Regions from separate parts of the Pseudarthrobacter sp. S6 genome, predicted to be linked through region 3. Evidence: riboswitches for the same ligand, from Rfam matches in the RefSeq annotation. Region 3 holds a riboswitch; each other region holds the start of a gene.
What was found. A riboswitch is a leader RNA that binds a small molecule or an ion and turns the genes downstream of it on or off. The one in region 3 is predicted to bind thiamine pyrophosphate.

Region 1: linked by a shared signal. The riboswitch ahead of ACQCS0_RS19330 (ECF transporter S component) and the one ahead of thiC (phosphomethylpyrimidine synthase ThiC) in region 3 are both predicted to bind thiamine pyrophosphate.
Region 2: linked by a shared signal. The riboswitch ahead of thiM (hydroxyethylthiazole kinase) and the one ahead of thiC (phosphomethylpyrimidine synthase ThiC) in region 3 are both predicted to bind thiamine pyrophosphate.
Region 4: linked by a shared signal. The riboswitch ahead of thiO (glycine oxidase ThiO) and the one ahead of thiC (phosphomethylpyrimidine synthase ThiC) in region 3 are both predicted to bind thiamine pyrophosphate.

Annotation. Positions count from the first base shown of each region.
Region 1 covers NZ_CP189581.1:4,025,172-4,032,474, forward strand. The annotation lists gene ACQCS0_RS19325 (ABC transporter ATP-binding protein) at 1-1,193, opposite strand, end outside; gene ACQCS0_RS19330 (ECF transporter S component) at 1,193-1,843, opposite strand; TPP riboswitch at 1,908-2,049, opposite strand; gene ACQCS0_RS19335 (heme-degrading domain-containing protein) at 2,106-2,648, shown strand; gene ACQCS0_RS19340 (DUF4235 domain-containing protein) at 2,690-2,953, shown strand; gene mnhG (monovalent cation/H(+) antiporter subunit G) at 3,071-3,493, opposite strand; gene ACQCS0_RS19350 (monovalent cation/H+ antiporter complex subunit F) at 3,483-3,761, opposite strand; gene ACQCS0_RS19355 (Na+/H+ antiporter subunit E) at 3,758-4,303, opposite strand; gene ACQCS0_RS19360 (Na+/H+ antiporter subunit D) at 4,300-5,907, opposite strand; gene ACQCS0_RS19365 (Na(+)/H(+) antiporter subunit C) at 5,904-6,497, opposite strand; gene ACQCS0_RS19370 (Na+/H+ antiporter subunit A) at 6,494-7,303, opposite strand, start outside.
Region 2 covers NZ_CP189581.1:1,157,876-1,165,178, reverse strand. The annotation lists gene ACQCS0_RS05690 (SRPBCC family protein) at 1-194, opposite strand, end outside; gene ACQCS0_RS05685 (hypothetical protein) at 215-949, opposite strand; partial or broken gene ACQCS0_RS05680 (nucleoside deaminase) at 1,034-1,180, opposite strand; gene ACQCS0_RS05675 (hypothetical protein) at 1,239-1,361, opposite strand; gene ACQCS0_RS05670 (hypothetical protein) at 1,360-1,506, shown strand; gene ACQCS0_RS05665 (LLM class flavin-dependent oxidoreductase) at 1,624-2,955, opposite strand; gene ACQCS0_RS05660 (3-oxoacyl-ACP reductase) at 2,971-3,735, opposite strand; gene thiE (thiamine phosphate synthase) at 3,750-4,430, opposite strand; gene thiM (hydroxyethylthiazole kinase) at 4,427-5,230, opposite strand; TPP riboswitch at 5,222-5,318, opposite strand; gene ACQCS0_RS05645 (S8 family serine peptidase) at 5,402-6,676, opposite strand; gene ACQCS0_RS05640 (hypothetical protein) at 6,682-7,215, opposite strand.
Region 3 covers NZ_CP189581.1:2,749,312-2,756,614, reverse strand. The annotation lists gene ffh (signal recognition particle protein) at 1-728, shown strand, start outside; gene ACQCS0_RS13195 (alpha/beta hydrolase) at 832-1,566, shown strand; gene thiC (phosphomethylpyrimidine synthase ThiC) at 1,571-3,388, opposite strand; TPP riboswitch at 3,383-3,490, opposite strand; gene ACQCS0_RS13185 (VOC family protein) at 3,645-4,520, shown strand; gene ACQCS0_RS13180 (hypothetical protein) at 4,634-5,071, shown strand; gene rpsP (30S ribosomal protein S16) at 5,284-5,700, shown strand; gene ACQCS0_RS13170 (RNA-binding protein) at 5,702-5,944, shown strand; gene rimM (ribosome maturation factor RimM) at 6,056-6,601, shown strand; gene trmD (tRNA (guanosine(37)-N1)-methyltransferase TrmD) at 6,602-7,303, shown strand, end outside.
Region 4 covers NZ_CP189581.1:3,070,831-3,078,133, reverse strand. The annotation lists gene ACQCS0_RS14630 (DEAD/DEAH box helicase) at 1-1,190, opposite strand, end outside; gene ACQCS0_RS14625 (RNB domain-containing ribonuclease) at 1,483-3,003, opposite strand; gene thiE (thiamine phosphate synthase) at 3,068-3,844, opposite strand; TPP riboswitch at 3,872-3,991, shown strand; gene thiO (glycine oxidase ThiO) at 3,984-5,339, shown strand; gene thiS (sulfur carrier protein ThiS) at 5,336-5,572, shown strand; gene ACQCS0_RS14605 (thiazole synthase) at 5,577-6,392, shown strand; gene ACQCS0_RS14600 (4a-hydroxytetrahydrobiopterin dehydratase) at 6,465-6,791, shown strand; gene ACQCS0_RS14595 (hypothetical protein) at 6,846-7,148, opposite strand; gene ACQCS0_RS14590 (DUF3107 domain-containing protein) at 7,203-7,303, opposite strand, start outside.

The DNA.
Region 1 (7,303 bases), 1.3 Mb from region 3:
GCTTTCCATTTGAACGGATCGATCCCGGCGCCCGCGGAAAGCTCGACGGCGGCAGCCACCTTCCCGGCCACCGGCGCCAGCAATCCGGCGAGCGTCAGCGCAAACGTTGACTTCCCGGCGCCGTTGGGCCCCGTGATGGTGAGTGCGTGGCCGGAACGGACCTGGGCTGTGATGCCCTGCTGCACCGGCACCGGTGGGATGGTCCGGAAGCCGCGGCGCCGCGGACGCTCACGGGAGACTGCCAGGTCCGCGGCGGCCAGCAGCAGCTCACCGGAGCCTGCGGACGCGCGGCTCCGGGTTGCCGGAACATACCCCGGCACCCAGACGCCCGCACCGATCAGCATGTCCCGTGCGTCCGCGAGCACCTGATCCGGCGGCCCGTCCAGGAGGACAGCGGATGTAGCGGCCAAACTTCCTGCGGAGCCCGCAGCGGAGCCCGGCTGGAGCACCACAATCCGGTCAACCAGGTCCTTCCAGACGGACACGCGGTGTTCCACCACAACGAGTGTGGCGCCGGTTTTGTCCAGGCAGCGGCCCACAGCGTCCCGGACTTCCAGCACGCCGGCGGGATCCAGGTTCGCGGTGGGCTCATCCAGCAGGATCAGCCCGGGCCGCATCGCGAGGATCCCGGCCAGCGCCAGACGCTGTTTCTGTCCGCCGGACAGAGCCGACGTCGGGTGGTCCAGCGGGAGCCCGGCGGCACCTGGCCCGCCGTCGGCGTCCACACCAGTGCCATTGGCGTTCAAAACAGCGCCGGCCCCGGTACTTCGCAGCCCGACGTCGTCGAGCGCTTCATGGACGCGCCGCCAGATCTCGTCCCGTGGAACGGCGAGGTTCTCGGCGCCGAAGGCGACGTCGTCACCCAGGCGCGACAGAACTACCTGCGTTTCGGGGTCTTGCTGCATCAGGCCTGAGCGGCCGCGCTGCCCGCGGGGAACCACCCCGTCGATCAGCAGCGAACCGGTTTCGTCGGCGTCGTCTCCTTCATCCCCCAGCACCCCCGCGAGCGCGTGCAGCAGCGTTGACTTGCCCGCGCCCGACGGGCCCAGCAGCAGCACCCGCTCGCCGGGAGCGATGTCGAGGTCGAGCCCATGGACGGCGGGGGCGGAACGGCCGGCATGCCGCCAGCCCCAGCCACGGGCGGATACCGTGGCGGGGCGCACTCCGGAAGCGACGGCGTCGGAAGCGGTCATCAGTTGAAGACGGGCTCCGACGCTGCCTTCCGGGACGCGAACGAGCTCAGCACACCGGTCTTGGCCAGGCCGCGCGTGGCGATCCAGGACAGCGCGCCCGCAATCACCGCGCCGGAGATGGTGCAGAACACGATGTAGGCGAGCTTGTCGCCCGGCTCGTAGGCGATATTCCAGCCCCACGGCAGAAACGAGTCGTTGAGGCCGCAGAACAGCCCCGCCCCGGCACCGGCAAGCAGAGCGGCGATGAGGTTGTATTTCTGGTGCAGGGAGGATTTGAACCGGAAGTTGCCGTACACCAGCAGGAAGAACACCAGTTCGGCGCCCAGGCCCTGGAGGAGTCCGGAGATCAGCACCGTGGCGCCGTACTGCGAGCCCATGATGAGTTCGCCGGTGGCGGCCACAGTTTCGCAGAAGAGCGCCGCGCCGGGTTTGCGGATGATGAGCATGCCCAGCACTGCCGGGATCATCCAGCCGCCGGCGATCAGGCCGGTCAGCGGGGGGTAAACGGCATTCATCGGTGCGGAAACGATGCCGGCGGCTTGGGACCACGCCCAGAAGATCACGCCGCCGGTGATGGCGATGAGCGCCGCCACCACGATGTCCACAACACGCCAGGTATTGCCGGTCTTTTTGAATGCTGCAGTTGTCATATTGTCCTCCTGAGGAACAGGAGGGGAAAGTGCCCCGGTAAGCGGCGCTGCCGCCGTTGCCGGACCCTTCGAGAACTCGACTCCCTTGCGCCGGTACTAACCGGATCAGGTTCGAGGGTCTGCGGCTGTCCGCACTCTCAGCGCCGGCCTGCGGGTCCCTGGCAATGCCAGTGATGTCCGACGGCGGCGCTCCCCTGTCGTAATAAATCTGCCCTGATGGGCGTGCTCCAGTTTACACCGCGGGCGGGGTAGATTGTGGGCCATGACTGCCAACAACCCGACTGTGACTGCGTTCAATCCCGATGCGACGGTGCCCCAGCCGGCGGGGCTGCTGGAGGCCCTGATCGCCCGCATCGAGGGCGAGGTCAGCGAGCTGCAGTTTCCCCATTTCACCAGGGATGATTCCCTCAACCTGGGGCTGCTGCTGGTGGAGCTCGGCAAATCGCGCCAGCTGCCTATCGCGATCGACATCACGAAGGGTGACCAGGTCCTTTTCCATGTTGCCCTGGACGGGGCCACCCCCGACAACGAGCACTGGATCCGGGCGAAGCAGCGCACCGCCGCCAGGTATGAGATCCCGTCGTTGCTGGTGGGCCTCCGCGGCCGGCTGCACGGCGGCCGGATCGAGGACCACGGCTGGTACGACGAAACCGTCTACGCGGCCCACGGCGGCTGCTTCCCGGTCTACGTCACCGGCGTGGGTGCCGTAGCCACGGTGACGGTCTCGGGCCTGCCCCAACAGCAGGACCATGATCTCGTGGTGGAGGCCCTGCGGGAGATTCTGGAGTCGATGCGGCCGGGTTAGGCTAAAGGCAGTCCCGGATCCGCTCACAAGGAGTTCAACGAATGAACCTGTTCATCAAGCTGCTCGGCACTGCAATCAGCCTCGGCGCCGGATTCGTCGGCACCAAGATGGTCAATACCGTGTGGGAAAAGTCCACGGGCCGGAAGCCTCCCACCGGCAAGGATGAAGACACCCCCACGAGCCTCCGCTCGGCGCTGACGTTCGCGCTTATTTCGGCCTCGGTCAGCACCATCATCCAGGTGCTGGCCAACCGCGGCACACAGCGGGCCATTACCCGCTTCGCCAAGTCCCAGGACATCGTCTAAGCGCACCACCAACCCATGAGTTTTTGTCCAGCTAAAGGCCTCCAACCGGCACTGACGCCGTGTTATCTGGACAAAAACTCGCGCGCGGGGCGGAACACTAGCATCGACGAATGAGGCTCAGCCCCGCCGGCCGCCGTCGTCCGCTTCATCCCGGGAGGAGTCATCCCGGGCGGATTGTGCCGCCTTCTGAACCACGGCGTCGAGTTCATCGGAGCTGAGCAGCTCGCGGTGCAGGTGCTTGGTGCGGTACCCGGCGCGGCCCACCATGTGGGCAGAAACCGGCACGGTCAGCAGCTGGAAAATCCAGGCCACGAGCAGCGCGGGCCACACCCACCAGGTGCGCATCTGCAGGCCGATGGCCGCAAGGAGCAGGAACAGCCCCAGCACCTGGGGCTTGGTGGCCGCGTGCATGCGGCTGAGCAGGTCCGGAAAGCGGAGCAGTCCGACGGCGGCGGCGAGGGACATGAGGGCACCCACCAGCAGGAACACCGCCGACACGGTATCGATGACGTTATCAACCACGCCGGCCTCAGGATTCATTGGCTTGCTCCCGACGGTCGGCCACAAAGCGCGCAACTGTCACTGACCCGATGAAGCCGACAATGGACAGCGCCACCAGCAGCATCAGGTTGTTCAGGTGCCGGTTGACGGCCATATCGATACACAGGGCCGCGCCGAGGATCGCAAGCAGGACGTCGGAGGCCAGCACCCTGTCCAGCAGCGACGGGCCGCGGGAGATCCTGATGATGGCTCCCGCCGCTGCCAGCGAAAGAATGACTGCCGTAACAGCCAGAACGGTCTGCATCATGCTGCGGCCTCCTGCCGGATTGCTTCGAGTTCTTCGCGGGAACCCATGATCCTGATCAGGTCCGCCTCGATCGAGCGGACTTCCCTGCGCAGGTTCGCGACCTCTTCCGGGCTGCTGACGTTGAGCCCGTGGAGGTACAAGGTGGACGTTGACCGGTCCACTTCCACCACCAGGGAGCCCGGGATCAGGGAGATCACATGCCCGGTGGCGGTGACCATGAGGTCCTGGTGGCTCCGCAACGGCACTGCGACGACGGAGCTGATGACCCGGGGGCCGCGGACAGCCGCCAAGTACATGACCTCAACGCTCGCTGCCGCCACCCTGCCCAGGAAACGCAGGGCAAATGGCACGGCGTGAAGAATGTTGAAGCGGCCGCTGACTTCTACCGGCGGCAGGTAGAACATCCGGGCCACGAGCACGGCCAGCAACGCGCCGAACAGCAGGTTGCCGGGGCTGAGGTCCTGCCACAGGGCGCCCCAGACGATCACCAGCCATACCAGCAGGGGCAGTTCCTGGCGCAGGGAAATCCGCCGGCGGCTCATTTGCCTCCTCCGTCTTTCAGGGCCATCGGGGGAACCTGCGTGTCCTCGCCCAGAACGGCCTGAATGTAGGCGGATCTGTCCAGCATTTCGTGGGCGGCCTGGTCCGAGACGGTGAACAACGGGCCGGCGAAGACCGTCAGTGACACGCCCAGCGCCACCAGGCCCAGCGTTGAACCCACCATGGTCCGGGGCAGCAGCGTGACGTTCTTGCGGCCGGCCCGGCTGCCGGTGTCCGAATCCTCGGGCGCGGCCAGCAAGACGGGGTCCGGGTGCTCGGCGTCCGAGGGCTTGCGCCAGAACGCGCGGTTCCAGACCCGTGCGACAGCCAGCAGGGTCAGGAGGCTGGTGACCACGCCGCCGATCACCAGGGCGTAGGCCAGCGGCGTGCCCAGTTCGATGCCCGCCTGGATGAGCCCCACCTTCCCCATGAACCCGGAGAACGGCGGGATCCCGGCCAGGTTCATGGCGGGGATAAAGAACAGCAGGGCCAGCATGGGTGACAGCTTGGCCAGGCCTGCCAACCTGTCCACGGAAGAGCTGCCGCCACGGCGTTCGATCAGGCCCGTGACCATGAAAAGGCTGGTCTGAATGGTGATGTGGTGGGCCACGTAGAACACGGCGGCGCCAAGCCCGGCCACCGAGGACATAGCCAGCCCAAACACCATGTATCCGATGTGACTCACCAGGGTGAAAGACAACAGACGTTTGATGTCGCTTTGCGCCAAGGCGCCAAGGATTCCCACCACCATGGTCAGCAGCGCCGCCACCATCAGCGGAGTGTTCAGGCTGTCCCCCGGGAAGAGGAGGGTCTCCGTGCGCACCATCGCGTAGACCCCGACTTTGGTCAGCAGGCCGGCGAATACCGCGGTGACCGGCGCGGGCGCCGTGGGGTAGGAGTCAGGCAGCCAGAAGGAGAGCGGGAACACGGCCGCTTTGATGCCGAAGGCCACCAGGAGCATCACGTGCAGCAGGGTCCGGGTTCCCCCGTCCAGGTCCGCGAGCTTAATGGCGAGGTCGGCCATGTTCACGGTTCCGGTGGCGCCGTAGACCATGGCGATGGAGATCAGGAACAGCACCGAGGACACCACGGAGACCACCACGTACGTGACACCGGCGCGGATGCGCGGGCCGGTTCCGCCCAACGTCATCAGCACATAGCTTGCCGTCAGCAGGATCTCGAAACCGACGTACAGGTTGAACAGGTCACCGGACAGGAACGCGTTGGAGACCCCGGCTACGAGGATCAGGTAGGTGGGGTGGAAGATCGACACCGGCGCGTCGTGGTCGCCGTCGGCCATGCCCTGCCCGGTGGCATAGACCAGCACGGCGAGGCTGATGGCCGACGACACCACGAGCATGAGGGACGAGAACTGGTCCACCACCATCGTGATGCCCCACGGCGGTAGCCAGCCACCGATGTTCACGGCGGCGGTTCCGCCGTCCCACACGGAGCCCAGCAGCAGGCACTCCAGCACGAGCGTCAGGGACAGCACCCCGATGCTCACCGCGCGCTGGGCGCGGGAGTGCCGGATCAGGAGGAAGGCCAGGGCAGCACCGAGGATGGGAAGAACGACGGCGAGCGGGGCAAAGCTTGCGATGTTCACTTCACACCTCCTTCGGGACCAGGGGTTACGTTCTGCGAGCCGGGTTGCTCTTCAGCGGCGGCATCCGCGGCAGGAATCTCCTTGGCCCCGACCGTGACGGAACCGCCGGACGCTTCCGGGCGCTCCGCCGTCGGGGGGTGGTCTGAGACGGCGCCCCCGTCGCTGCCGAGCATGGTCAGGGGAAACTCGGACGTTTCGGCTGGGATAGGGGCATCATCCTCGGCATCGAAGCGGGGCGTCTCGGCGACGCGGAGGTCCTCGACGTCGTCCTGGATCTCATCCTGGCGGGCCAGGACCCACGTGCGGTAAATGATGCCGAGCATAAAGGCCGTCACGGCGAAGGAGATCACGATCGACGTGAGGATCAGCGCCTGCGGAAGGGGGTCCGAGTACTCCTGGGCGGCGGTGTCCTTGTTGTACAGCGGCGCCAGCCCGGCATAGCCACCGGTGGCCAGGATTAGCAGGTTGGTGGCGTTGGCCAACAGCATCAGTCCCAACAGCACCCGGGTGAGGCTGCGTTCCAGGATCAGGTAGATGCCGCACGCATACAGGGCGCCCATGACGGTCAGCAGAGTCAGGTTGACGCTCATCCTTGGTCCGTAGCGGGGGCGCCGGCGGGGACGCCCACGGGCTCCTGCACCTGGGCAGCGGCAGGGTCGTGGTCGGTTGGCAGGTCTTCGGCAGGAGCAGTCCGCTGCTCTTCGAAGTGTTCGTCGATCTCGGAGCCCAAGCTCCGCAGAACGTCCAGCACCAGGCCGATCACCACGATGTACACGCCGATGTCGAAAATGGTGGACGTGACGAACTTGATGTCCCCGAACACCGGAAGCCAGAGTTCAATGATGGCCGTCTGCAATACCTGGCCGCCCAGCAGCAGCGGCACCACACCGGACGCCGCCGCCGTAGCGAGCCCGATCCCCAGCAGCGTCCCGGCGCCGACCGGGGTGGCCTCGCGCAGTTCGAACCGGCCACCGGCCAGGTACCGGATGGCCAAGGCAAGCCCGGCAGTCAAACCGCCGGCGAATCCGCCGCCGGGCAGGTTATGGCCGGCCAGGAGAAGGTAGAGCGAGAAGATGATCAGGGAGTGGAAGATCAGCCGGGTGACCACTTCAAAGATAATGGAGCGCCGTTCCGGTGCCAGGGTGCGCCCCGCCACGATCCAGGCCTCCCGGGCCGACGCTGCGAATTTGCGGCTGATGGCCAGAGCTGCTGCGTCCCGCGACCCGGGATCCACCGCAACCTGGCGGCCAACGCTGCCCTCGGCAATGGTGTCAGGGACCCTGCTCCGGTCTCCACGGTCGCGGACGAAGATAAGGCTGGCCACACCTGTGGCGGCCAGGGCCAGGACGGATATTTCACCGAAGGTGTCCCAGGCTCGGATGTCCACCAGGGTCAC
Region 2 (7,303 bases), 1.6 Mb from region 3:
TGCGGCAGCTCATTGCGCCCGGTGAACCAGGCCCCGGGCTGGCCTGCCGTTTCCTCGTCGTCCCACCAGCACGATGTACAGACGGGGCTCCACTCGCCGGTGCGGGTGATGTCCGAGACCAGGTCGTAGAGGGTCTCGGCTGACGCCTGGACCGTAATGGACTCCTGGTACTGGCGGATGCTGGTCTGATGCATGGGTCCATCCTTACAACCGCTCACTTCTTCTGCCGCCGGCTGCCGCCGTGCCAGTCCTCCTGCTGACCGACGGTGTCCGCGGCGACCCCGAAAGCAGGAAGCTGAGGCTGCTCGCGCAGGCTGCGCTTGAGCTCGGCGAATCCAGGGAAGCGTGCCAGCCCCACCACGTGGTCCCACAACTCGGCGGCCGACTCCCCGTCCGGCAGCCGGCTGATCACCGGGCCGAAGAAGGCCACGCCGGCCGGTGGCTCAAAGTGGATGATGGGTGTTCCCACGTCCTTACCGGTCAGGGCCAGCGCCTCATCCGTTTCTTGCCGAATTTCGAGGTCCCAGGACTCGTCGTCGAGAGCTTCCGCGAGCTCCAGGGGCAAACCGGCCTCGGCGAGGACCGGCTCCACAAACTCACGCGTGCCGCGCCGCTCGCGCACCTCTTCCTCGGTGCCCTGGTCCGTGTCCGGGGCGGTTTCGAAGATGTGTGTGCCGCATGCCTTGTACAACCGGGCGATTGACTCACGGCCGTGCTCCGCACGTGCCTTGGCCGCCACCCGCAGAAGCCGGAGCCCGGCGGTGTGTCCGGCTTCGTACTCGGGCGGAAAATGGGCGTCATAGTCAATATCGGCATTGACCTGGCGCAAGGAGATGAACCGCCAGTCCACGGTGTAGTCACGCTGGGCCTGCACCTGCCGCACCCATTTGCTGGTCATCCAGGCGAAAGGGCAGACCGGGTCGAAATAGAAGTTGATGTCGGCATTCATCTGTCCACCCTTACACCGGCTGGTGACGTACGTCCAATCGGCCGCGCCAACATCGTCAGATGGCCTCGAGAACAGGCCCGGGGCCTATTCAGCAATGTCCTCCGCCCACAGCTCCGGGTTGTCGGCCTGGAAGGTGCGCATCATGTCCACGCACCGCTGATCGTCCAGGACCACCACCTCAACGCCGCGCGAACGCAGGAGCCCCAGTTCGCCGTCGAACGTGCGCGCCTCCGCCAGCAGCAACGGATGGAACGACGACGGCGGGACCACCTGCCGCCGTCGACCTCCGTCAGCGTGCCAGGCCGAGGAAGACGGCGAGCGACTGCTCCACAGCAACCATGGTTGCGGAATCGATTCTGCCTATTCGCTGGCCGAGGTTAGCGCGCCGTCCCGTCGTCAGCTTGTCCACCATGATCTGGCTGCTCTGCGCCAGCCTGCCGGTGCTGCCCTCCGACGTGCCCACGTACAAGCGTTACCGCCTGGACAGCCTGGACAGCCTGGACAGCCTGGAATTATTTGAGGCACGCCGCCTACGCATCCTGAACGCAATCAGGTAGCAACCGCTGCGTCCTCGACTGATCACCAAGTCCGGCATTAACAGCATCGCGAACGACGTGCTGGTTGGGTAGACGTAGCCCTTTGGCGGGCGATGTAAGGTCGGCCCCAAGTGATCCTCAGCCCCGCCGGCCGACGGCGGCGGGCCGTTCAAGGCCCAGGTGTCCGCGCAGTGTTCCCGCGGTGTAGCGGCTGCGGAAGAGACCCCGGCGCTGCAGGACAGGGATCACTTGGTCCACGAACTCGTCCAGGGACTCCGGCAGCAGTGGTGGCATCAGGTTGAAGCCGTCGGCGGCACCTGATGAAAACCACAGCTCGATCTGGTCGGCGATCTGCTCCGGTGTTCCCACCATGGTGCAGTGTCCCCCGCCGGCGGCCAGCCGGCCCAGCAGTTGCCGCACCGTGGGCTTTTCCGCTTCGATGATCCGCAGGATGGTTGTGTAGCGCCCCTGCGGTCCGGTGAACTCACTGGCTGGCGGCAGGGACGGCACTGGGGCATCCAGCTCCCACCCGCTGCAGTCCTGGCCGATGAAGGTGCCGAGCTGCGCCAGCGAGTGCGCGGCCGGGAGCAGCGCGTCCACCTCGGCCTGCCTGCGGCGGGCCTCCGCCTCGGTAGCACCAATGTAGGTGACCAGGCCGGGCATGATCGCCACGTTGTCGGGGTTTCGACCGGCCAGCGCAATTCGCCTTTTCATGTCGGCGTAGTAGTCCTGCGCGGAGGGCAGGTCATACGCCACGGCGTAGATCCCCTCGGCATACTGGCCTGCCAGATCGCGTCCCTGTTCCGAGGCGCCTGCCTGGAACAGCACTGGCCGGCCCTGGGGCGGCCGGGGTACCGTCAGCGAGCCCTCAACACGGAAATGACTTCCTACATGATGCAGTGGCTGAAGCTTGTCCGGGTCAGCGTAAACGCCGGCGCGGTCCATCACCAGCGCATCATCAGCCCATGAATCCCAGAGCCGCACCGCCACGTCGATGAATTCGGCCGCCCGCGCATACCGTTCCCCGTGGCTGGGCATCGCGTCCAGCCCGTGGTTGCGCGCTTCGGCGTCGAACATAGACGTCACCACGTTCCAGCCCATCCGCCCACCGCTGATGTGGTCGAGGGATGCCAACATCCTCGCGGCGTGGAAGGGCGTGTAGAAGGTGCTGGATACGGTGCTGACCAGACCTATCTTGCTGGTGGCACGCGCCATGGCGGCCAGGGCGGTCAGCGGTTCAAGGAACCACCTCGGTCCCTGGTCCGGATCGCCCACGCTGTGGCCGTCGGCGAAAAACACCGCATCGAAGAGTCCACGTTCGGCGCTTTGCGCCAGCTGCTCATAAAAGGCAATGTCGCTAAGCCGCTCGACCGGCGAGTCCGGCCTCCGCCAGGCGGCCCCGTGGTGGCCGCAGCCGAAAAGGAAGGCGTTGAAATGGAGTTGGCGCTGGGTTCCGTCCGTGTCCTGCATGGCCGTCCCTTTCCGCTAGTTCATGACCAGGCCGCCGTCGACCACCAGGTTCTGGCCGGTGACGGAGCGTGCCCACGGGGAGGCGAAGAAGAGGATGGCGTCAGCAAAGCTGGACGGCGTGGTGACCTTGCGCAGGGGCGTGGCGGCGGCGATGTAGTCGAAGACTTCCTCGGGTGTGGCGGCGCTGGCGTCGGTGGTGCGAAGCAACCCGCCGGAGACCATGTTCACCGAGACGTTGTGCTGGCCCAGGTCCGCGGCCATGGTCCGGGTCAAGGCCAGCAGCGCGGCCTTCGCGGCGGTGTAGTCGTGGTAGGGAACCACCGGGTTCTGGAACAGGTTGGTGCCGATGTTGATGATCCGGCCGAACCCGTTCTGCAGCATGCCCGGCAGGGCCTGCTGGGTGGTGTTGAGCGCGCCGCGGACGCTGCCGGAAAACTGGGCTTCGAATTCCGGCCAAGTGATGCCGGCCGCGGAGGAACGGGCGTCGCCATTGAAGGAGAAGTCGGCCAGGGCGTTGTTGACCACGGTGGTGACGGGGCTGCCGAAATGTTCCTGGGCGTCGGTGAGCATAGCGGCCACCTGGTCGGCGTCGGTCACGTCCGCTTGCAGGGCCACAGCCTGGCCGGGACCGTACTTTGCTGCCAGGGCTTCGCTCTCCTCGGCGCTGTTGCGGTAATTGATGACAACCCGGGCATCTTGCTCGGCAAAGGCCTGGACGATGCTGTGGCCGAGGCCGCGTCCGCCGCCGGTAACGAGGACGAGCTGTTCTGGGATTTGCATGGTTTTTCCGCTTTCTATCGGTTGGTGTTCTGACGGCCCCACTGGGCCACAAGTTCTTCGGCGCTGCGCTCTGGATCATCAGAGGCGCAGATGGCAGAGACCACTGCTATGCCCGCCGCTCCGGCAGCACGCAGCGCATCAACGTCAGGGGATTCGATCCCGCCAATCGCTACGCAGGGCAGGGGCGTGGCGGCCGCGATCCGCCCGAATCCGTCAACGCCCAGCGGCGCCGGGTGGTCCGGCTTTGTGGCGGTCGGCCGGATGACCCCTACCCCCAGGTAGTCCACCGTCCCCGGCGGCAGGGCATGCAGCACTTCCAGGTGGCCTGGGGTGTTCGCCGTTAGTCCGACGACGGCGTCCGGGCCTACCAGTGCCCGGACCCGTTCCACGGGAAGATCGCTTTGCCCAACATGGACTCCATGCACGGCGGCCCCTTCCGCGCGGGCGGCAAGGAACACGTCGATCCGGTCATCCACCAGCACCGTAGCCGCGTGCCCGACGGCGTCCGCGGTCTGCAGGACCAGCTGGTACAGATCAGCGGTGCTGGCGGTTTTCTCGCGGATTTGGACTACCCGAACGCCACCGGCCACCGCCGCGCGGACGGTCTCCACCACTCCCCGCGAACCGCACAGCTGGGTGTCGGTCACCAAGTAGATGCCCTCAATACGTCCGGGCGCCCAGTCCCCACCGGTCATGAAATGACCACGCGGGAGGTGAACGTTCGAGCGTCAATACCTGCCAGAGCGTCAAGGAATGCGACGGCAAAGCTGCCCGGGCCGCGGGCGCCGTCAGCTGCCATGTCTGCTGCCACAGTGTAGACGGCGGTGGCCGCCGCAGCAGCAGCCAGCGGATCGTCGTCGACGGCGAGGAAAGCGACGGTGACCGCACCCAGGGCGCAGCCTCCCCCGGTGACCTGGGTCAGATACGGGTGGCCGTTGCTGATCCGGATGACGTCCGTGCCGTCCGTGATGACATCTGTGGGGCCAGAGACCGCAAGGACGGAGCCGTAGCGGCGGGCAAGGCCGCTGGCCGCTTTAAGCGCGGCTTCGGGCCCGTCCACGGCGTCGACGCCGCGTCCGCCCTGACCTTCGCCGGCAAGCGCCAAGACCTCCGACGCGTTGCCGCGCACCGCCGTCGGCCGGTAATTCAGCAGCTCGGCGGCGAGGGCCGTGCGGACCGGCAGAACGCCGACAGCCACTGGGTCCAGGACCCAAGGTGTCCCGGCCTCCGTGGCGGCGTGCACCGCCTCGCGCATGCCGGCCTGCTGTTCTTCATGCGGAGTGCCGACGTTCACCAACACTCCGGACGCAACCCGTGCGAACGGCCCTGCCTCAGCAGGGACATCAACCATCGCCGGTGCCGCGCCTAGGGCAAGCAGCACATTGGCGGTGAAATTCGTCACCACCGTGTTGGTCAGGCACTGGATCAGCGGCGTGGTTTCCCGGACACGTTCGAGCATGGTCCAAGCATGGTTAGGCGTCAGGCGAATAGTCATCCGCGACATCCCTTCGCTAGTCCGAACTAGATCAGGTTCAACGGGTGTTCTCTCAGCCCCTACCAGCAGGGCACCCCGTGTCACTAACGCACAACTCTACTCTCTGGTGGACAGTGGAAAAATGTCCGGCCGGCACGCGGGCCTTGCTATCGTCATCAACAACAGCGCCCGTTACGGCCCTGGCTTCACACACCCAACCTCTTTGCAAGCGTCCACCCGGCCATGCACCCAGTAGCTGCCTGTGCCGGCTATGGGTTTGGCAGAGGATTCCACCTGTTTGCGGACTGTCGTGTTTGACGTGCCTGCGGGCGTAATCCACACCAGCGCGGCAACTGCGGCCACGATAGGCGAAGCCATGGAGGTTCCGCTGGCAATGTCGTAACCCTTCGCGCGGTTGTTCTGGCTACCCAGCGTGAACTCATGATTCGGGAACGTCGAAAACACGCTGACACCCGGAGCCGCCACGTCCACCCACCTGCCGTACGTCGAAAAGGATGCCTTCAGGTCGTTGTTGTCCGTGGCCGCAACCGCGATGACGTTCGGGTACGCGCCCGGGTAAATTTTGGCCTGGGTACCGCCATTCCCGGCAGCGGCAACGATGACCCTCCCCGCCTCCCACGCCTTGTTGACCGCAGCTTCCAGGGTGCGTGAAGAGACGCGCTGTCCCAGGCTCATGTTGATCACCTTTGCATCATTTTCCACCGCCCAGTCGATGCCCTTGGCAATGGCCGAACTGGAGCCGGTCCCGGAGTCGTTGAGGACTTTGACGTCCAGGATGGAGCACTCCGGGCACACACCGGCCACACCGGCGGTGTTATGGACGGCGGCGACGATGCCGGCGACGTGGGTGCCGTGGCCATATTTGTCGTAGTCCTCAGCATTCACGATCTGCTTGTCGGTGAGGTTGGTCCGCGCAACCACCTGGCCTGAAATGTCCGCATGGTCCACTGCCACCCCGGAGTCGATGATGGCCACTCTGACGCCGCTCCCCTTGGAGCGGGTCCAGGCTTCGACGGCGTCCACGTCGGCGTCCGGTGTGCCCGCGGCCACCTCCACCAGATAGTCCGGGTTGTTGTTGAAGAATGACTGACCGTTGTTCTGCAGGGCATACTGGCGGCCGAAGAAAGGATCATCGGTAGCGGCAGTGACCAGCTGGTCCGGCTCGGCGTACTCCACTGCCGGGTTCCGGCTCAAGGCGGTGACGAGCTGCAGTTCCTTGCCCGCAGGTACTTTGATGAGGCGGGCGCCCGTGCTGCCAATGCCGCCGCCGTCGCTCAGGCCATGCTGGCGCAGGACGTCAGGCGCGGCGGCGTTGTCACGGAATTTGACCATGATCTGTCCGACGATGTGTGAGGACTCGGGAGCTGCGTTGCTCGGGGCCGCCACGGTGATTCCGCCAAGCGCCATCGTTGCCGCTGCGAAACTGGCCACTATAAGTTTTTTCATGGCGCTTATCTTGCGCGAACAGTGACTGGTTGGATACCCCTCGTGGTGATTTCGATGATGCAGGTGGCTGCGATGGCGGTGAGGACGAGCACCACGGCGAACATGGACCGGAAGCCCAGGGGCTGGGCCATCAGCTGGCCCACGTAGCCGCCCACTCCCCCGTTGATGGCAGCGATGATGCCCACGGACGTGCCGAACACCCTGGCCTGCAGGTTCTCGTTGAGGACAATGTAGGCGAGCGCGAAGCCGGCGCTGGAGACGCCCTGCAGGGACCGGCCGGTGATGAGCAGTCCAGGGTGGGCGCGGTGATGCAGAGGATGGTGCCGGCGCGGAAGATGTTGGACGCGCAGGCGGCTGCCGGCGTGGACACCACGGACGTTGCCATCCTGCCGGAGCCGACCGGAACCGCGCTGATCGTGGTGGACCGCGAGGACGCGCTGTTGTGGGTGTTCCGGCTGGAGCTCTAACGCGCGACGGCGGGTGTCCGCCTTCTGGACTAGGTTCACGGCGCGCCGTTCCCGCCTGATGGGCTCGAACATGCGGACAGGTGCTGGATAGAGCCGACCACACAGCTTGAGGGTCGCCGAGGGATGCCCGCGGCCGGCAGATGCTACGATTGCTACGGAG
Region 3 (7,303 bases):
AAGGCGTGGATGACTTCGAGCTGTTCCACCCGGACCGCATGGCCTCCCGCATCCTGGACATGGGTGACGTCCTCACTCTGATTGAGCAGGCCGAGAAGAACTGGGACAAGGACGAAGCCGCCCGGATGGCGAAGAAATTCGCCGACCAGGAAGACTTCACCCTGGATGACTTCCTCTCCCAGATGCAGCAGATCCGCAACATGGGCTCCATGAAGAAGATGCTCATGATGATGCCCGGTGCGCAGAACATCCGCGAGCAGCTGGAGAACTTTGACGAGCGCGAGATTGACCGGGTCGAAGCGATCGTGCGATCCATGACGCCGCACGAACGAGTCGCCCCGAAGATCATCAACGGCTCCCGCCGGGCACGCATCGCCCGCGGTTCAGGCGTGCACGTGTCCGAGGTCAACGGCCTGCTGGAGCGCTTCGGCCAGGCCCAGAAGATGATGAAGAAGATGGCCCAGGGCGGCGGTATGCCCGGAATGCCGGGGATGCCCGGCATGGGCGGCCCCGGCAGCGCGCGGAAGGGCGGCAAGAACGCCCCGAAGAAGAAGGCCCGCTCAGGCAACCCTGCCAAGGCTGCCCAGGAGCTCAAGGACGCCGAAGCCCGTCGGGCCGGCGCGGCGAAAGCTCTCCCCACGGGGGCGTCGTTCGGCCAGCAGGGTGGCGACTTCGACCCTTCGCAGTTGAACCTGCCCAAGGGATTCGACAAGTTCCTCGGCAAGTAACCACCCCGCCGGGCCGGGTAGCTGCAGGTGTTGTGTTGAGCACTCACGCCGACACATACTGCTGCCCAATCGGGATGTCGGCGCCGTGGAATAGGGTTGGGTCATGTTCAAACAGCGGGTAGTGTTCGTGCACGGCGCCGGACCTTTCGGTGCGGCGGCGTGGACGCGTCAGCACGGGATGGCGCTGACGTACGACGCCCTGTTCCTGCGGCGGCACGGCTTTGACCCCGTTGCTGAGCCCCTGGAGTCCTCGTTCGCCGAAGACACCGCCATCATCCTGAGCTCTCTGGCCGATGACGGCCGCGGTGCCGCCGGCGGCCATGTTGTGGCCCACGCCGAGGGTGCCATTGCGGCCATGATGGCCGCCGTCGATCGCCCCGATCTGGTGTTTTCCCTGACGCTGATTGAACCGGCGTGCTTGTCTCTGACCGCCGAACAGCCGGCCACGTCTGCTCACAGGGCGCTGATGCAACCGCTGTTCGATGCCCGGCACCAACTCAGTGATGATGATTTCCAGCGTGAGTTCGTGCGGAGAATGTTCGCGGCAGACCTGCAGGAGCCCGCCACGCCGGAGGAAAAACGGTCGGCGCGCCGGCTCCGGTTGCAGGCGCCGTCCTGGGAGGCCCCGCTGCATATTGTTCCGGGCGTCCCCACCATGGTCCTGACGGGCGGCTGGGAACCGCTCTACGAGGAGATCGCCGGATATCTGCAGGAAACCGGTGCCCTGCACCGCATTGCTGCGGGAGGACACCGGCCCCAGGACTCTGTCGAAGGTGACCGTGCCATCCGGTCGTTCATCGCCGCCGTAGGCAGGTCACGCTCGGTTCAGGCTTCCTGAGCCGTCAGCTCCCGGCCGGAATCCGAAGCTCCGGGAGGTAGACCTTCCCGCCGGCGGCCAGGAACTCCGCACTCTTTTCGCGCATCCCGCTGTAGGCCTCGGCGATGGCCGCCTGCGAATCTGCGGAACCGTATTCGTCCCTGATGTCCTGGCTGATCTTCATGGAGCAGAACTTCGGGCCGCACATGGAACAGAAGTGTGCGGTTTTGGCCGGTTCGGCGGGCAGAGTCTCGTCATGGAAGGCCTCCGCCGTGACGGGGTCCAGGGACAGCGCGAACTGGTCGCGCCAGCGGAACTCGAACCGGGCCTTGGACAGGGCGTCGTCCCGTTCATGGGCGCCGGGGTGGCCCTTGGCGAGGTCGGCTGCATGGGCGGCGATCTTGTAGGTGATCACCCCGGTCTTCACGTCGTCCTTGTTCGGCAGGCCAAGGTGCTCCTTGGGCGTGACGTAACAAAGCATGGCGGTGCCGTACCGGGCGATTTCGGTGGCGCCGATGGCGGACGTGATGTGGTCGTAGCCCGGGGCAATGTCCGTGACCAGCGGCCCCAGTGTGTAGAACGGGGCGCCCTTGCAGAGCTCCTGCTGGCGTTCCACGTTCTCGCGCACCAGGTGGAACGGGACATGCCCGGGACCCTCCACCATGACCTGCACATCGAATTCCCACGCCCGCTGCGTAAGCTCCGCGAGCGTGTCCAGCTCCGCAAACTGGGCGGCATCGTTGGCGTCCGCGGTGGCTCCCGGGCGCAGTCCGTCGCCCAGGGAGAACGCGACGTCGTACTTGGCGAAGATCTCGCACAGCTCGTCGAAGTGCGTGTAGAGGAAGTTTTCCTGGTGGTGGGCCAGGCACCAGCCCGCCATGATCGCACCGCCCCTTGAGACGATGCCGGTGACGCGGTTGGCCGTCAGCGGCACGTAACGCAGCAGCACACCGGCGTGGATAGTCATGTAGTCCACGCCCTGCTCGCACTGCTCAATGACGGTGTCCCGGAAGATTTCCCACGTCAGTGCGTTGGCCTCGCCATTGACCTTCTCCAAGGCCTGGTAGATGGGCACCGTGCCGATGGGCACGGGGGAGTTGCGGATGAGCCATTCCCGCGTGGTGTGGATGTCATCGCCGGTGGAGAGGTCCATCACCGTATCGGCGCCCCACTGGGTGGCCCACTGGAGTTTGTCCACTTCCTCGGCAATGGAGCTGGTCACCGCGGAGTTGCCGATATTTGCGTTGATCTTGACCAGGAACGCCTTGCCGATAATCATCGGTTCGGATTCCGGGTGGTTGATGTTGTTGGGGATGATGGCGCGGCCGGCAGCGACTTCGCTTCGGACAAGCTCCACGTCGCAGTTCTCGCGAAGGGCAACGAACTGCATCTCCGTGGTCACCACACCCTGCCGTGCGTAGTGCATCTGGGTGACGTTCCGGCCGTCGACGGCGCGGCGGGGCACCGGCTGTGCCCCCTTCCACTCCGCAGAGGCTGCGCCGCGCCGCACGGCCGACTTGCCGTCGTCGAGCAGGTTCCGTTCCCGTCCGCTGTAGGGCTCGGTGTCGCCGCGGGCGGTGATCCACTCCGAGCGGAACGGGTTAAGGCCCACCACCGGATCGCTGCCCGGCCCGGCCGTGCGGTAGGTCCGGAAAGGCCCGTTCGCCGAGCCGTTCGGCGACGGTTCCAGTGCGATCTCGGTCACGGGAACCCGGATTCCGGTGGCGTCATCAGTGATGAACGCCAGTGAGTGGGACTTCAGTGACTGGGTTTCAGGCTGGAACGTTTGATCCTGGTCGGCGTCAGTTTGGGCAGGGATCAGCTGTGTTTCTTGTGTATTCAATGAATACTCACTTCCTTCGCCGGCATTACCCGGACAGGTTCAACGGTCGCAGGCAGCGTCAGCCCGATCTCAGCCCTTACAAGGGCTCCCGTGTGGTCAACTCGAAACTACCACAGGCCGAGGGCGGCCAGGTGACGGCAATCACGGGACCGGGGTCGCAATCTGCCCCTCCAACCACTTGAATTAAATTGAAGCTTCAAGTAAATTAGTGGCATGGCCGCCTTCGCCCCGAAGGCCAACGGACCGGGAGCGTTCAATGACTGCAGAAGCCACCAGCCGGGATCTCCTTCCCGCCGACCTCTCCATGGGCACCGTCATGCTCAAGGTGGGCGACATGAAGCTGATGACCGACTATTACCAGCGCGCACTCGGCCTGGAGGTTGTGGCCGAAGAGGACGGCGGCGTCTACCTTGGCCGCCTTCAACGCCCGCTCGTCCATCTCGCGGCCGCCCCTTCGCTGATCCTTCCTGGCAGGGGAGAGGCCGGGCTGTTCCACACCGCGCTGCTCTTTGACAACCAGGCATCGCTGGCTGCCACGGTGGCCTCTGCGGCCCAATACGAACCCCGGTCTTTCACCGGCAGCGCCGACCACCTCGTCAGCGAGGCCTTCTACTTCAATGACCCCGAAGGCAACGGCATCGAACTGTACTGGGACAGACCCCGCGAAAACTGGTCCTGGAATGGGAAGGCTGTAGTGATGGACAGCCGGGCACTGCCGCCGCAGCGCTACCTCGAGCAGCACCTGACCCAGGAATCCGTGGCCGGCCAGCGGGCTAGCGAAGCCGGCGTGGGCCACGTCCACCTCCAGGTGGGCGACGTCCAGTCAGCGCACGATTTCTACGTGGGCACGCTGGGCTTCGAAAAGACCGCCGGCTGGCACGGGCAGGCGCTGTTTGTCTCGGCGGGCGGGTATCACCACCACATGGCCATGAACGTCTGGAACAGCCGCGGAGCCGGTCCCCGCAGGGACACCCTGGGCCTGGGCGAAGTGCTCATCGAGGTCCCTTCCGGGGATGACGTCGGAGCGCTCGCCGACCGCCTGATGGTCGCCGGTGTAGCCTCGCACCACACGGGCGCCGTGCTTCGCTTCGAGGACCCGTGGCGCAACAATATCCGTGTCGCCGTCCGCTGAGTGCGGATGCCAAAAGAGCGGCCTGCCTTGTACTAGGCTGATTCTGAACGGACGGGGCGGCACCTGATGCAGCCCTTCCGGGCCGCACCGTCGACGGAATAAGGGCTGTTCCCATGGGCTTCACTGAAATTTTTGTTTCCACTCACGATGCCGCGCTGAAGCGGGCCGTCGTCCTGGATGCGGGCGGCTCCCCGGCGGGCGAGGGTCTGCGGATTCCCGGAATCAGCGATTTCGAAATCGAGCAGCTCGGCGATCTTGCCGGTGCTGCGGTGCACGCCGGCGGCGCGGACTATGAACTGGCCATGGTGGACGTGGCGAGTGATTCCCTTCTCGGGGTTCCGCCGGCCATGGTGCGTGCGCTGGCCGACCTGCTCAGTTATGAGACTGAGGGGGAGGGTAATGTCCTGGATGACGTCGCTGAAAAGTGGGCCGCCCAGGATGACATGCCCTTCGGCGTGGCCGAGGCCCGGACGTACGTCAAGAAGGTCGCCGAGCTGGCGAACTCGATCGATGACGCCGCGCGCACCGGTGTCTACGTCTGGTCGTCGTAGGCCGGCCGTGGCCCGCCGGGTCCGACCGGCTGCCCCATCCCGACGTGTCAAGTCGAAATCCGGCCGCTGATCTGGCACAATAAACAGGTACTCGATCTGCGTGGCCCCTCTCTCCGCGTCCGGATCCTGTCCTTTGAACCCTCAAGTATGGCCCGCCCCACGGGTGCAGAACGTCGGTTTACCCCTTTTCTGAAACAGGAGTGACCACAAAAGTGGCCGTAAAGATTCGCCTTAAGCGCTTTGGCAAGATGCGCGCACCGTACTACCGCATCGTCGTCATGGACGCACGCTCCAAGCGTGACGGCCGTGCCATCGAAGAGATCGGCAAGTACCACCCCACCGAAGAGCCCTCATACATCGAGGTTGACACGGACCGTGCCCAGTACTGGCTCGGCGTCGGCGCGCAGCCGTCCGAGCAGGTTGCCGCGATCCTCAAGATCACCGGTGACTGGCAGAAGTTCAAGGGCCTCCCGGGCCAGGAAGGCACCCTGAAGACCAAAGCTCCGAAGGTTGCCTTTGTTGCCCCGGAGAAGGGTTCCGTGATTATCCCGGAAGCCATCACCAAGAAGTCAAAGCAGTCTGACGCAGCCGAGGCCCCGGCCGAAGCAGAGACCACCGAGGCTGAGTAGATTGCTGGCAGAAGCGCTCGAACACCTTGTCCGGGGAATCGTTGATTCGCCTGACGATGTCAAGGTCAGCTCGAAGAACAACCGCCGCGGGGACACCCTCGAGGTTCGTGTTCATCAGGATGACCTGGGACGGGTGATCGGCCGCCAGGGCCGTACCGCACGGGCATTGCGCACCGTTGTGGCAGCACTGGCAGACGGCGAACCGGTCAGGGTCGACGTCGTCGATACCGACCGCCGCCGTTAAGCGCTCAGCAACATCAGTTTTTGCTCCGGCCCTTCCACCAGCAACGGTGGAGGGGCCGGAGTGCTTTCACCACATCGCCTAATCCGGGCACGATCACAGACAGAGGAACAGATGCAGCTTCAGGTGGCACGAATCGGAAAACCGCATGGAATTCGCGGCGAAGTGACGGTCCAGGTGCTGACCGACGCTCCCGGGGACCGGTTCGTTCCCGGTACGGAGTTTGTGGTGGAGCCTGCATCCGCCGGCCCCCTCATTGTTGAGAGTGCGCGGTGGAATAAGGACATCCTGCTGCTCGCGTTCGAGGGAATCGAAACCCGCAACCAGGCAGAGACCCTGCGTGGCGCCAAGCTCTTCATCGAAACCGAAGAGCTGGACGAGGACGACGACGAAGGCTGGTACGAGCACGAGCTCGTGGGGCTCGAAGCCCGCGTGGGTTCGCGGGTAGTCGGCAAGGTCGCCGCCCTGCACACGTTGCCTGTCCAGGACCTGCTCGTGGTTGAAACACCGGACGGCAAGGAAATCCTGGTCCCGTTCGTGGAGCAGATCGTTCCCGAGGTCAATGTGGTCGGCGGTTTCGTCCTGCTGACTCCGCCGGACGGACTCTTTGAGGTCAACGACGGTGAAGCCGCTACCGGCGCCCCGGAGGAAAACGCGTAGATGAGAATTGACGTCGTCAGTATCTTCCCGGAGTACCTGGCGCCCCTGGAACTCTCGCTCATCGGCAAGGCCCGCCAGGACGGCCTGCTGGACCTGCGAGTCCATGATTTGCGTGATTTCACCACGGACAAGCACCGTTCAGTGGACGACACTCCGTACGGCGGCGGTGCCGGCATGGTGATGAAGCCCGAGCCGTGGGCGCAGGCGTTGGCTGCTGTCGCCGGCGCCGGTCAAGCCGAAGCAGGCGCCGAGGCCGCGGGGGGAAAGCCCGCCAGGCCGGTACTGATCGTCCCTTCGCCGGCTGGGGAGCGCTTCAGCCAGGCCCTGGCGTATGAGCTCGCCGAAGAGGACCAGCTGGTTTTCGCCTGCGGTCGCTATGAGGGCATCGACGAGCGTGTCACCGAGTGGGCGGAAGAGTACTTCAGAGTTCGCCCCATGAGCCTTGGCGACTATGTCCTGAACGGCGGCGAAGTGGCCGTTCTGGCGATGGTCGAAGCCATCGGCAGGCTGCTGCCGGGCGTGGTGGGCAACCCTGATTCGTTGGTGGAAGAGTCACATTCGGACGGGCTGCTGGAATACCCCGTATACACCAAGCCCTCCAGTTGGCGGGGCAGGGAGGTCCCTGCCGTTCTGCTGAGCGGCAACCACGGGAAGATCGCTCAGTGGCGCCGCCACGAGCAGTACCGGCGGACGGCGAAACGC
Region 4 (7,303 bases), 320 kb from region 3:
ATGTCGTCCCAGTCAACGAAGGTCACGGCCGTGCCCTTGTTGCCGGCGCGGCCCGTGCGGCCTACGCGGTGCAGGTAGATTTTCTCGTCTTCGACGCACTGGTAGTTGATGACGTGCGTTACGTCGTCGACGTCGATGCCGCGGGCGGCGACGTCGGTGGCCACCAGGACGTCCACCTTGTTGTTGCGGAAGGCGCGCAGGGCCTGCTCGCGGGCGCCTTGGCCCAGGTCACCGTGGATGGCGGCGGCGGCGAAGCCGCGGTCCACCAGCTCCTCGGCAACCTTCGCGGCGGTGCGTTTGGTTTTGGTGAAGATGATGGTGCGGCCGCGGCCGCGGGCCTGCAGGATGCGGGCCACAACTTCGATCTTGTCCATGCTGTGGGCACGGTAGATGAGCTGGCGGATGTCGCGTTTGGTCAGGCCCTCGTCGTCCGGATCAGCGGCCCGGATGTGCGTGGGCTGCGTCATGTAGCGGCGGGCCATGGCGATGACCGGGCCGGGCATGGTGGCGGAGAACAGCAGCGTTTGCCGAACCGCGGGGGTACCGGCGATCAGCGTTTCCACGTCCGGGAGGAAGCCGAGGTCCAGCATTTCGTCGGCCTCGTCAAGGATGACCATCTTGACGTTCTTCAGGACGAGGTGCTTCTGCTTGTAAAGGTCAATGAGGCGGCCGGGAGTACCGACGACCACCTCGACGCCGCTCTGCAGGGCCTCCACCTGGGGCTCGTAGGCACGGCCGCCGTAGATGGTGGTAATGCGGGCGTTGCGCTTGCGGGAGGCGTTCTGGAGATCGTTGGCCACCTGGACGGCCAGTTCGCGGGTGGGCACGATGACCAGGGCCTGCGGTGCGCCGGGAACGGCGAGCTTGTCATAGCCGGCGTCGTCCGGTCCCACCACGCGCTGCAGGGCGGGGATGCCGAAGCCGAGGGTCTTGCCGGTGCCGGTCTTGGCCTGACCGATGATGTCGTGGCCCGAAAGCGCCACGGGCAGTGTCATGGCCTGGATGGGGAAGGGGTGGGTGATACCGGCGTCGGCCAGGGATTCCACGATGTCGGCGCGGACGTTGAAGTCAGCGAAGGATTTTTCCTCAATCTCGTGCGGCTTCTCGTCCGAGATGATGGTTTCTTCGGGTTCGATCGTCTCGATGCCGGAGTCGTCAGTCAGGATCTGGTGGGTATGCAATTCACTCACAGGGGAGTTTCCTTATTCATTTGGGCATTGGCGCTGCCTGCTCAACGGGCCGGCCAACGTGGCCGTTCCGGAGCACGCTCTGGCGCGCAAGCAAATCCAGTGGAAGCCGATCGCGGGCTATCAAAATGCTGGCACTGGTGACCAACGGGTGCATCTCAAGATCGCGTAGGGGCGGGCTTGTTGAATTCAAAATCAAGGAAATCAACGACCGGGCATCCATATCTACTTCTTCAGTCTAGCCGCAAGGACCGGGAATCCCGGCTTTGGGCCGATCAGGCCGGGCACTGATGGTTCAGGCCAGCAGCTCAAAGTGGACCTCGCGCGCGGCAATATCGGAGGAGATCAGGCGGACCCGCACCTTTGTGCCCGATTGCAGGTCGCCGGCGCAGCGTGCCGTCACGGCGGGTTCGGCGATCTGGATGATCCCCGAGGGGCCGTTCCCGTTTTTCGCAGCCCCGTTTTTCGCAGCGCCGTTCCTGGCTCCGTTGCCGTTTTTCCCGTTACCGTTTCCGTTGTCCTTTTGTGGCTTGGAGCCGGAAATCACGATCGCTTCGAATTCCTGGCCCACATGGTTGACCAACAGCGCGGCCTCCACCGTGTCCAGCGCCATGCGTTCCATCCGCGATGCCAACTGGTCGGATCCGGCCATGATCTCCGGCAGGGACGGCAGGGCTTCCCGCGCCCAGTCCGGTACCGGCTTGCCGTTGCTCAAGGCTTCGCAGATTACCAGGACAAAGCGGTCGATAAGGCGCCGGAGCGGTGCTGTGGTGTGGGCATAGGCGGCGCCGATGGCGGACTGGACGGCGTCGTCCGGGACGGTGCCGTCAAACGCCGTGTAGCTGGCACCGCGGAACAGCATGCCAGCGGAGTGCAGGATGGCCAGTTGCCGGGGCACTGTCGGATCAAGGCTGCGGAGGTATTCGCCGTAGCTGATTTTGCCGTCCCACGGCTTGCCCAAGGCCTCGGTCTGGAGGCGGAAGTGGCGCAGGGAGCGCTCGTCCGGCGCCGGCATGGTGCGCAGGATGCCAACTTTTCCCGCCAACATGAGGTTCGCCGCCGACATTCCGGTCATCAGGGAAATCTGGGCGTTCCAGTCCTCCACCGGAAGCTGCGGTGCCGCGGCAATCCGGTAGCCGCCGTCGGGCAGTTGCACGATTTCCTGCTCGGGCATGTTCAGGCTGGCGCCGCCACGCTGCCGCTCCAGTTCAACCCGTTTGAGCCCCACTTCCTTCAGGAGCTGCAGCACGGGACCGGGCGTCCCGGCGTCGAGTTCGGCCTGGACTCCCTTGTAGCTCAGCTTGGCCCTGCTGCGGATGGTGGCCCTGCGGATACTCACCGTGGAGACCTGTGCGGTGTTGTCCAGCCCGAATTCCCACACGTAGGCGGAACAAAGCTGCCCGGCCAGGAGGCTGCCCGCTCCTTCGCTGATGACCTCAGGGTGCAGCGGGATCCGGCCGTCCGGGGCGTAGAACGTTTGGCCGCGGCGCCGGGTCTCTGCATCCAGCACGCCGCCGGGGCGGACAAAGGACGGCACATCAGCGATGGCATAGAGCACGCGGTAGCCAGCGTCCGCGCGCTCGATGTACAGCGCCTGGTCCAGGTCAGTGGAGGACGCCGGATCGATGGTGAGGAAGTCCACCTCTGTCAGGTCAGCGCCCGGCAACTCGTGTGCGGCCACCGCCGCTTCCGCGTCCCGGACCGCCTCCGCCGGGTAGGTTCCGGGAAGTTCCAGCTCGGTCCGCAGGGCGCTCAGTGCCGCCGCGAGCTCGTTGGTCTGCTCGTGGACATTGGGGGCCAACCGATGATGTGACACGAAAATCAGGTTAGCCCGATTTGCATGGATCGTGCACGCCCACGGTCCGCCACGCGGGGAATTGTCAGGATGCGCCTGCGTCCAGGGCCGCCACGAGTGCTGCAGCCGCCGCTGCGGGATCGGGGGCTTCGGTGATGGCACGCACCACCACAATCCTGCCGGCACCGGCCTCCACTACCTGCTCCACGTTGCCAAGATCGATGCCTCCGATGGCAAACCAGGGCAAGGTGGCCTGGGCGCCGCCGGCAGCGCGGACTGCTTCGGCAGCGTACCGCACCAGCTCAAGGCCGACACCGGCCCGGCCGGGCTTGGTGGGAGTGGCCCAGACCGGTCCGACGCAGAAGTAGTCCAGGCCGCGTTCGGACGTTAGCCCGCCGGACAGCCGGATGGCGCCTTCGATCTGTTCGGCGGTGTGCGTGGACAGCCCGACCGCTGTGGGTGCCCCAAGCAGGGCGCGGGCGGAAGCGACCGGCAGGTCTTGTTGCCCGATGTGGAAGACGGGGGCGCCGGACAGCATAGCGACATCTGCACGGTCATTGACGGCCCATAACTTTGCGTGGCGTTCGGCCGCGGCCTGAAGCACGGCCAGCAGCTCCAGCTCCTCCGCCGCCTCGATCGCCTTGTCGCGGAGCTGGATGATGTCGACGCCGCCGGCAAAAGCCGCGTCCACAAACTCGCCAAAGTCGCCGCGGTCACGGCGTGAGTCGGTGCAGAGGTACAGCCGGGCGCTGTGCGGGAGGCCCGGGCCTATGCCGCCGGTGGGATCTGTTGAGATCAAGGATTCGGGTGTGGAAGAGCTGGCTGAGGGCGTGCCTGCAGCGGCGAAGGATTGCGAGTTCATGGAAACCAGCCTAATTCCCCTAAACTGGGCAGGTACTGCGGGAGCCCGTTGCAGCCGTCACAAAGCGGCCGGGCTGAGAGGGCGTCAGAGCCGACCGCTTGACCTGATCCGGCTAGTACCGGCGTAGGGAAGGAACCATATGCCCCCCGCAATAAGCAGCCCGCCTGAGACTGCATCATTCCGACCGGACCCGGTGCTGCACGCCGACGTGGCGGTCATCGGCGGTGGAGTCATCGGCCACGCCATAGCCTGGGAGGCCCGGCGGTCCGGCCGTTCCGTTGTGCTGATCGATGACGCGCCCGGGAGAGGCGCCAGCTGGGCAGCCGCCGGCATGCTGGCACCTGTAAGCGAACTCCACTATCAGGAGGAAGACCTCCTGGAGCTGATGCTTGCATCCTCCGGCCTGTGGCCCGGTTTCGCGGCAGACCTCGCCCTGGCAGGGGCTGGCGAGACCGGATACCTGACGACGCCGACCCTCGCCATCGGCGCGGACGCCGCGGACCGCAGGGCGCTGATGGACCTCCGGGCCGTACAGCAGGCCAGCGGCCTGGTGGTGGAACCCCTGACTGTCCGTGAGGCCAGGTCCTGGGAATCCCTGCTCAGCCCGGCCATCTCCTGTGCCCTGGACATCCCCGCAGACCACCAGGTGGATCCACGGAAGCTGGTGGCGTGCCTCCAGGAAGTCCTGGCCGTCCACGAACCGGGAGCAGAAACCGCCGTGGCCGGTGCCCGCGGGGGATTCGCCGTTGACCAGCGGGCCGCCGCCGTTCTTTGGGAGGACGGACGCATCTGCGGCGTGGTGCTCGCTGACGGCGGAACTGTCCACGCCGGGGAGACGATTGTGGCCAACGGATTGGCGGCGGGGTCGCTGGAAGGCCTGCCTGCTGGGCTGCACCTGCCCCTGCGACCCGTCTACGGTGACATCCTGCGCCTTGCTGTTCCGGAGCACCTGCGTCCGCTCCTCACCTCGACAGTCCGCGGAATAGTCCATGGTGTGCCGGTCTACATCGTTCCCAGAGGGGACGGCACGGTGGTGATCGGGGCGACGCAACGGGAGGACGCGCTCGCCGGGACAGGCGATGGTGCTGTCTCGGCCGGCGGCGTCTACCAGTTGCTGCGTGACGCCCAGGTCCTGGTGCCGGCCGTCTCGGAGCTTGAACTCCTGGAATGCACGGCACGGGCAAGGCCGGCGACCCCGGACAACGCGCCGCTCCTGGGCCGCGTACCGGTTTCCGCACCAGGAACAGGAAACCAGGAGAGCATGGAGAACATTGCCGGACTGATTATTGCCACCGGGTTCTTCCGTCACGGAGTGCTCCTTGCTCCGGCGGCGGCAGCGATCTGCCGGGAATTGCTCGACGGCCGGACGGATCCTCGTTGGGGGGCGCTCAACCCGGCCCGCTTTTCAAGACAGCACCGCACAACCGGCACACAGTCCACACCCAAGGACATCAGCAACATGAAGGACCTCGACCCTCAGAAGGAATCAGCATGAACATCACCCTCAACGGCTCGCGCCATTCCGTGGCGGACGAAGCCTCCATCACCACCCTTATCAGTCAGATCACAGGCCGCCCCCTCGCAGCCAACGGTCAGGCGACAGACGGGCAGAAACTCGGCGTCGCCGTCGCCCATAACTCCGAAGTAGTACCCCGCAGCCAGTGGTTCGTCACGGCGCTCGCCGAAGGTGACGACGTCGAACTGGTCACAGCAGTCCAGGGAGGCTGACACCATGACAGTAACCAGCAACATCAGCTCACAGAACCTGCCCGAAGCCGCTGACGGGCTGATGATCGACGGCGTCGAGCTCGGCTCCCGCCTCATCATGGGCACCGGGGGAGCCCCGAGCCTCGACGGGCTGGGCGCTGCCCTGCTGGCGTCCGGAACCGAACTGACCACCGTGGCCATGAGGCGCTATTCGCCGGCCGAATCGGGGTCCCTTTTCCAGCTCCTGGTGGACCACGGGATCCGGATCCTGCCCAACACTGCAGGCTGCTTCACCGCCCGGGACGCGGTTATGACGGCGGAACTCGCCCGCGAAGCGCTGGAAACCGACTGGCTCAAGCTGGAAGTCATCGCCGATGAACAGACTCTGCTGCCGGACGCCGTGGAGCTGGTGGACGCCACGGAACAGCTTGTAAACCGCGGCTTCAAAGTGTTTGCCTACACCAACGATGACCCGGTCCTGGCCCTGCGGCTGGAAAATCTGGGTGCTACCGCGGTTATGCCGCTCGGAGCGCCCATCGGCACCGGCCTGGGAATCCTGAATCCACACAACATCGAACTGATCGTCTCGCGCGCCTCGGTGCCCGTGGTGCTGGACGCAGGCATCGGCACGGCATCCGACGCCGCACTGGCCATGGAACTTGGCTGTGACGCCGTGCTGCTGGCGACCGCGGTCACGCGTGCGCAGAACCCGGCACTCATGGGGGAGGCCTTCAAACACGCCGTCATCGCCGGTAGGCTGGCGAAAGCGGCCGGCAGGATTCCGCGCCGCGAGCACGCTTTGGCGTCATCGGCCATGGAAGGCCGGGCAGAGTTTCTCTAGGCCTTCTCCTCCAGGCCGGGCGCCGTCGGCAAAGGCCGCGGCGGGCTCACCAGACGAGCCAAGGAGGCCGCCATGGCCGGCAAGCATGACACACTCACACGCGAGCGGGTCGAGGCCGTCCTCGCCGCGCTGCCTGGCTGGCAGTACCGGCAGGGCGGGCTCGTTGCTGTCTATAAGACGCCGACGGCGGCCGCTGCACTCGAGCTGATTGCCGCCGTCGGACGCCTGGCCGAAGACCAGAACCACCACCCGGACCTTGACTGGCGCTACAACAAGGTCCATCTCCGCTATACGTCCCACGACGCCGGCGGCGAGGCCACTGAGCGGGATGCCACTGCGGCGGCGGCCGTGAGTGCTGCTGCCGCCCGGCTCGGTGCTACTGCCCAGCCGGTGGCTTAAAGGACGGTGACCACCACCCTGCTGGGTGGTGGTCACCGTTCTATAAGAAATTGCCTACAATTTGAGCGCCTGCGTCAGCCGCTGAGTATCGTGGCCTTCGCGGATCCGCCCGAGGTAGATGACCGTCCCGATGGCAGCGACGGTGCCCAGCGCCATGGGCAGGACCCAGGGAATCCACGTCAGGCCCGGCTGGTAGCCGAATCCTGCCGCGATAAATATGATCCAGCTGACCGCACCCACCGCAACGGCAACCCCTGCGGGCAACCCCGTCCCATACCGGGTGTGGCGCTTGTCATTGGCCCAGACAATAAAACCTGCGGCCGCTGCGACCAGGACAACGATGGTCAGCGAAAGCATCTAATCTCCTCGGAAAGCAGCGGCCAACCGCCAAGGCGGCCAGCTGCGGATCTGCTAGAACTGGCCGAAACCGACCTTGCGGGCCTCTTCGGCGCCGATTTCCACGTAGCCCAGGGCGTTGCCGGGAATGATGATGATGCGGCCCTTGTCGTCCT